One region of the Nocardia sp. CA-119907 genome, then DNA from elsewhere that is predicted to be linked to it. Evidence: riboswitches for the same ligand, from Rfam matches in the RefSeq annotation. Region 1 holds a riboswitch; the other holds the start of a gene.
What was found. Region 1 has a riboswitch for S-adenosylmethionine ahead of ACQP2D_RS38470 (bifunctional o-acetylhomoserine/o-acetylserine sulfhydrylase). Riboswitches for the same ligand answer to the same signal wherever they lie in the genome.

Region 1 (3,412 bases):
TGCGACACCGACGACGAGCAATCCGAGGGTGCTCCCGGCCAGCCAGCCGTCCTCGGCGGCGCGGCTGAATCCGTACACGATGGCGATCAGACCGAGCGTCACGGTGACCGCACCCGGCACGTCATAGCCGCCGGTGCGCGGCGTCGGCACATCCCGCACCACGAACGCCAGCGCGCCGAGCAGCGCGAGCAGTGCGATCGGGGTGTTCACCAGCAGGCACCAGCGCCACGAGGCGTACTCGGTCAGCGCCCCACCCGCGATCAGGCCGAGCGCCGCACCACCCGCGGAGATTCCGGCGAACACGCCGAATGCGGTCGCGCGCTCCTTCGCCTCGGTGAAGGTCACCGAGAGCAATGACAGCGCCGCCGGTGCGAGCAACGCCGCGAACGCGCCCTGCAGCGCACGCCCGGCAAACAGCTCGGCGCCGTTCTGCGCCAGACCGGCCACCGCGGATGCCCCGGCGAAGCCGACGAGACCGACGATGAAGATTCGGCGCCGCCCCATATAGTCGGCCAGCCGTCCGCCGAGCAGCAGCAGACCGCCGAAGATCAGTGTGTAGGCGGTGAGCATCCACTGCCTGTTGCCGTCGCTGATGTCGAGGTCCTGCTGCGCGAAGGGCAGCGAGATGGTCACGATGGTGGCGTCGAGAACCACCATGAGCTGGGCCAATGCAATCACACCCAGCGCCAGCCAGCGCGTCGAGCTGGCCTGTCTTCCTGGAACTTCCACCACTGTCGCGGTCTCGCTCACTGTCTTCTCCTAGCCGTCCGAAGTCGTGCAGTCATCCTGTCATCGACGGACATTTGTCGTCAAGAGAAAAATGTCGCATCACGACATTTGACTGTTAAGGACACGAAATGTCCCGATTGCGATAGCATGGGGCCATGCTCGAGTCATCGACGCCGATCGGCGCGAGCGCCGCAGCCGACAACGCTGTGCGCGCCACAGCAAACCCAGGGCTCGGTTCGTCCGGCGCCGGCGCGAGCGTGGGATTGCGCGAACGCAAGAAGCAGCAGACCCGGCTGCGCATCATCGAGGTCGCGTTGGACCTTTGCGACGCACAGGGATTCGACGCGACGACGGTCGAGCAGATCGCGAACGGCGCGGACGTGTCACCGCGCACCATCAACCGGTACTTCGACAGCAAAGAGGACATCGTCCTCGGGCCGGTCAAGGACTTCGGCCTCGCCATCGCCGAATGCCTGCGCGGACTTCCGGTCACCGGCAATGAACTGCTATCGCTGCGCGAGGCATTCCTGCAAGTCGTCGATCACGCCGCGGAAAGCGTCGATGGCCCCATTTCGTTCCGGCGCTTCCAGCAGATGCAGCGGATCCTGCGCAGCAGTCCGACGGTCAGCGCGCAGAGCATGGAACTCGCCGACGATAAGAACGTCGCGATCGCCGAAGCGATCGCCGACCGACTCGACACCCAGCCCGACGCGCTGCCGGTGCGCCTGGTCGTCGGCGCCTGGCAGCTGATCGGTCATCTCAGCATGGAATGTTCGAACTCGATCTTCGACGAGGCCGACACCTCGGCCGCCGCTGCCGACGCCCGCAACGCGTTCACCACATCATTCGACGAGTTCATGCGGGTGTGCACCGGGCGCACCGACGTCGCCGCGGCGGAAAACCGGTAACGGATTTCAGCCGCCGACCGCACTCCGGTTACCATGTCGGTCAGGTCATGAGTGCCAGCGCGAAGCCCCGGCTTGCTGGACGGCAACCCTCCAGCTGCGGTGGGGTGCTCCGGGTGATGACCGGGCTCTCGAAAGCCGAGAGCAAGCGCGCACTTCAGGAGGTTCCCGCCATGTGTTGTTGTCCGTCACCCGCATTCCGTTGAAACCTGCTGGCGAACAACCCCTTTGGAGCAAGACATGAGTGACCCCAACGCGTCCGCGACCGATATCGATTCCGCCGGAATCGATCCGGCGCAGTGGTCCTTCGAGACCAAGCAGATCCACGCGGGCCAGACGCCCGACGAGATCACCGGCGCACGCGCACTCCCGATCTACCAGACCACCTCGTACGCCTTCCGTGATACCGATCACGCGGCCGCACTGTTCGGGCTGGCCGAGCCGGGCAATATCTACACCCGGATCATGAACCCGACCCAGGATGTGGTCGAGCAGCGCATCGCCGCCCTGGAGGGCGGTGTCGCCGCGCTGTTGCTGGCCTCCGGTCAGGCCGCGGAGACCTACGCGATCCTCAATCTCGCCGCCGCTGGCGATCACATCGTCTCCAGCCCGCACCTCTACGGCGGCACCTACAACCTGTTCCACTACTCGCTGCCCAAGCTCGGCATCGAGGTGTCCTTCGTCGAGGATCCGGACGATCTCGAGCAGTGGCGCGCGGCGATCCGGCCGAATACCAAGGCCTTCTACGGCGAGACCATCGCCAACCCGAGCAGTGCGATCTTCGATATCCGCGGCATTTCCGCGATCGCGCACGCGGCGGGCCTGCCGCTGATCGTCGACAATACGGTCGCGACCCCGTACCTGATCCAGCCGCTGGCCCACGGCGCGGACATCGTCGTGCATTCGGCGACCAAGTACCTGGGCGGGCACGGTTCGGCGGTGGCCGGCGTGATCGTCGACGGCGGCGCCTTCGACTGGACCGTGCGCGACGCGCAGGGCGAATCCCGCTTCCCCGGTTTCACCACCCCGGACCCGAGCTACCACGGCGCGGTCTTCGCCGATCTCGGCGCTCCGGCCTATGCACTCAAGGCGCGGGTGCAGCTGCTGCGCGACCTCGGCGCGGCGATATCGCCGTTCAACGCGTTCCTGATCAGTCAGGGCATCGAAACGCTGAGCCTGCGGCTGGAGCGCCACGTCGCCAACGCACAGGCGGTCGCCGAATTCCTGAGCACGCATCCGGCCGTGGAATCGGTGTTCTACGCGGGCCTGCCGTCCTCGCCGTGGCATCGACGCGCCGCCGAACTGGCACCGAAGGGCGCGGGCGCGATCGTCGCGTTCGAACTGCGCGGCGGCGTCGATGCGGGCAAGAAGTTCGTGGACGCGTTAGCCCTGCACAGCCATGTAGCTAACATCGGGGATGTGCGTTCTCTCGTAATCCACCCGGCGTCCACGACACACTCGCAGTTGACGCCCGCTGAGCAACTGGCCTCCGGCGTCACCCCGGGGCTGGTCCGACTCGCCGTGGGCATCGAGGGGATCGATGACATCCTGGCCGATCTGCGAGCCGGTTTCGCGGCGGCTACGACGTGACTGTGAGTGCCGACCCGAGTACCGTCCGTTCGTCCGCGGTGGCCCTGCCACCGCCGGACGGGCGGCTCGGCATCATCGCCATCGGGGATGTGCGGCTGGAGAACGGCGCGGTCATCCCGGACGTCCATCTGGCCGTGCAGCGCTGGGGCGAGCTCTCCCCCATGCTGGACAATGTGGTGCTGGTCGAG
Region 2 (3,412 bases), 1.5 Mb from region 1:
GAATACCTGTTCATCGGGAGCGCGCACCGCGCTCAGCGGACTCGGGACAGAAATGCGCGGGTGCGCGGGTGCTGGGGGTTATCGAGTACGGCGGCGGGCGGGCCCTGTTCGACGATCACGCCGCCGTCGAGGAAGACGACGGTGTCGGCCACCTCACGGGCGAAACCGATTTCGTGGGTGACGATCACCAGCGCGGTGCCGCCGTCGGCGAGATCGCGGATCACGTCGAGGACTTCGCCGACGAGTTCCGGATCCAGTGCCGAGGTCGGTTCGTCGAACAGGATCACCGGCGGTCGCAGCGCCAACGCCCGGGCAATGGCCACCCGCTGCTGCTGTCCGCCGGACAGCCGACGCGGATAGGCGTCGGCCAGTTCGCCGATGCCGACACGGTCCAGCAGTTGCTCGGCCTCGCGCTCGACTTCCCGGCGCGGGCGGCCCTGTGCGGAAATCGGTGCGAGCGTGACATTGTCGAGCACCGTCAGATGCGGGAACAGGTTGAACTGCTGGAAGACGAAGCCGATATGCGAACGCTGTTTGCGCACCTCGCGATCCGACAGCGCGTGCAACCTATTGCGGCGCAGTCGATATCCGATCAGCTCGCCGTCGATGTGCACGGTGCCCGCGTCCAGCGACTCCAGATGGTTGATCACCCGCAGCAGCGTCGACTTGCCGGAGCCGGACGGGCCGATCACGGTGACCACCTCACCCGCCCGAACCGTCAGATCGATGCCGCGCAGAACTTCGGTGGTGCCGTAGGACTTTCGTACGCCGCGAACCGCTACCGCGGCGGCCCGGTCGACGCTGGTGTCGATCGTCTCGGTGACCGGCGCGCTCATCGGGTGGCTCCGCGCGGTGCGGCGGAACCGCTTTCGGCGATTTCACGCAGCTTGTGCCACACCTGCTGGATCGGAGTCGGTGGCGGTGTGCGGTGCGCGCCCTTGGCGTAGTGCCGTTCGATGTAGTACTGCGCCACCGAGAGAATCGTGGTCAGCACGATGTACCAGACCGTCGCGACCATGAGCAGCGGCACCACCCGGCCATTGCGTCCGTAGATCACCTGGACCTGGTAGAAGAGTTCCGCGATCGCCATTACCGAGACGATCGAGGTGCCCTTGAACAGGCTGATCACCTCATTGGTCGCATTCGGCAGGATCGAGCGCATCGCCTGCGGGACGATGACGGTGCGGAACTGTCGCAGCCGCGGAATCCCGAGCGCGGCGGCGGCTTCCAGCTGTCCGGGATCGACGGAGATGAAGCCGGCCCGGATGATCTCGGCCGAATACGCGGCCTGATGCAATGCGAGGCCGATGACCGCCGCGGTGAACCCGCTGATCACCCCGTTCACCTCGAAGGTGAGAAATCCAGGACCGAACGGGATGCCGAGCGACAGCGTTTTGTAGAGGTAGGCGATGTTGAACCAGAACAGCAGTTGCACGATCAGCGGAATCGAGCGGAACGCCCAGATATAGACCCACGAGATCACCCGCAGCACCGGATTATTCGACAACCGGGCGATTGCCAGTGCGGTGCCGATCAGGAATCCGAGTGCCGTACCCCACAGGGTCAGCTCCAGGGTGACCTTCAGCGCCGATAGCACCGACTTCGCGGTGAAGTACTTGGCGAAGGTCGACCAATCCCAGCCCGGATTGGTGACCAGTCCATGGACGAACTGCGCGAGCAGTACCAGCGCGACGGCGCTGATCACCCAGCGCCACGGATGCCAGGTCCTGGCGATCGGCGGTGCGCCGGTGGTGGTTACGGCAGTGCCGGGTGCACCCGATGCCGTGGCATCGGGTGTGTGGGCACCCGGTATCGGAACATCCGAGAGGGCATCGGATGCGACGGACGCGCTCATGATTTCGGTTCCTCCATCGTTCCCGGCGGAAGCACCCGCACCCGGTGACCGGGGGGTTGCTGCGACGTCGACGAGCCAGGTCTCTCGGTCGCTCTGGATGGTGTGTCCGACGCCGAGCACGGGTCGGTCGGTCTAGCCGAAATATCATGCGAAGCAGGCGAAGTCCGGCACAAGGGTACGAATCAGCGTGAGCGCAGATCTTGTCCGAACGGTTGTGAACAGGGATTATCGACCGGGTCGTGCGGTGGATCGCGAGGCTTCGGGTGTAGTCCCTCCGGCGTATTTCGCCTGGAGGGGGTACCCCGCGTGCCATCGTGACGGTCGGGTGGGTTGCGCGACGCGACGGCGTTGCCGGTCGAAATCAGCCCGGTTCTGTTGGTTTGCTGGAGTACTCTCTGACCTCATTCGTGCCCGACGATGAGGAGGTTCACGTGACCCTGCTGCGCCGTCTGACCACGCTTACCGCCATCGCGACCGGTGCGGCTGCGCTGACGCTGGCCGCCCCCGGCCTCGCCGCCGCGGTACCGGCGCCGATACCCGGACCCGCAATCCCGGCGGCGACCCCGCCGTCCGTCCAAGCCGCACCCGGAGATGCGTTCGGTGCTTACCAAGCCACTGTCGAGGCGCTGCGCGCTGTGGGCATCGACCCGTTCCTGTACCCGGCGGCCGCGGCGTTCTGCTCCAGCGGCAACTCCCTCGGCCTGGTCCCCGCCGTCGCGGGTGCTGTCCCGGGGCCGTGGCCCAAGACCACCGTGGCCATTCCTGGACTGGACCTTTCCGCGGTCAAGACGGGCCAAACCCTGTTCACCTTCATGCCCTACGGCGTAGCCACCGACAGCACGAACGTCTCCGGCATGAACGTCGCCTGGCTGAATCTGGCCAATGGCCGCAGCGGCGTCACCGCCATGGGCCCGCTCTCCGACGTCGTCCGAACCATGGTGCCCGCCGAAATCCCCGCCGAAATACGACCACTCGCCGAACGCGCCTTCGAGAACTTCTTCGCCACATTCCCCACCGGCGGCATCCGCGCCGTCCCCGTCGACACCGGTTCCGGCACCGTCCTGGCCGCGGTGTTCGGCACCGTCGACAACGCCGGCAAGCCCTGCTTCTTCCTGCCGACCGTCGGCATCACCTCGGTGCGCTGAGCCCGGCGAACATCCGAGGTCGCCAGGCCGCGCCGCTGGACCCTGGCCCGGATGTGGCGTCAGCTGATTTCGGGCATGCGGCTGCCTGGTTCCGGGGTTGATCAGGATCCGGTGGAACTGATGGCGGGGTCTCTGTCGGGCATTACCGCCATGGATTCGGCCTGATCTTGATCAGTGGGTGGTGTCGAGGTGGCGGGATTTCCAGGTCAGGGTGTTCGCGCGATGGGCTCGGCGCGAGCGGGACCACAGGCGGAGATAGGCGGCGATGGAGACCGGGTGTGCCAGGGCGGCAAGGATATCGGCGCGGGTAAGGGCGCCGCTTTCCAATGAGCGGGCGAGTAGGCGACTGGTGACCGCGGCGGTGTAGCCGAGGAGACCGGTGGCCCGCAGCCGGCCGCGACCGGCGACGGCG

Region 2: it holds a riboswitch for S-adenosylmethionine, as region 1 does, so the genes downstream of both, ACQP2D_RS31440 (amino acid ABC transporter permease) here and ACQP2D_RS38470 (bifunctional o-acetylhomoserine/o-acetylserine sulfhydrylase) in region 1, are expected to answer to the same signal.

The regions. Positions count from the first base shown of each region.
Region 1 covers NZ_CP192091.1:8,503,589-8,507,000, forward strand. Annotated here, with positions in the region: gene ACQP2D_RS38460 (MFS transporter) at 1-750, opposite strand, end outside; gene ACQP2D_RS38465 (TetR family transcriptional regulator) at 885-1,637, shown strand; SAM riboswitch class IV at 1,681-1,791, shown strand; gene ACQP2D_RS38470 (bifunctional o-acetylhomoserine/o-acetylserine sulfhydrylase) at 1,875-3,224, shown strand; gene metX (homoserine O-acetyltransferase MetX) at 3,221-3,412, shown strand, end outside.
Region 2 covers NZ_CP192091.1:7,042,124-7,045,535, reverse strand. Annotated here, with positions in the region: gene ACQP2D_RS31450 (ABC transporter substrate-binding protein) at 1-14, opposite strand, end outside; gene ACQP2D_RS31445 (amino acid ABC transporter ATP-binding protein) at 33-836, opposite strand; gene ACQP2D_RS31440 (amino acid ABC transporter permease) at 833-1,855, opposite strand; SAM riboswitch class I at 1,866-1,959, opposite strand; gene ACQP2D_RS31435 (hypothetical protein) at 2,287-3,000, shown strand; gene ACQP2D_RS31430 (glycosyltransferase) at 3,172-3,412, opposite strand, start outside.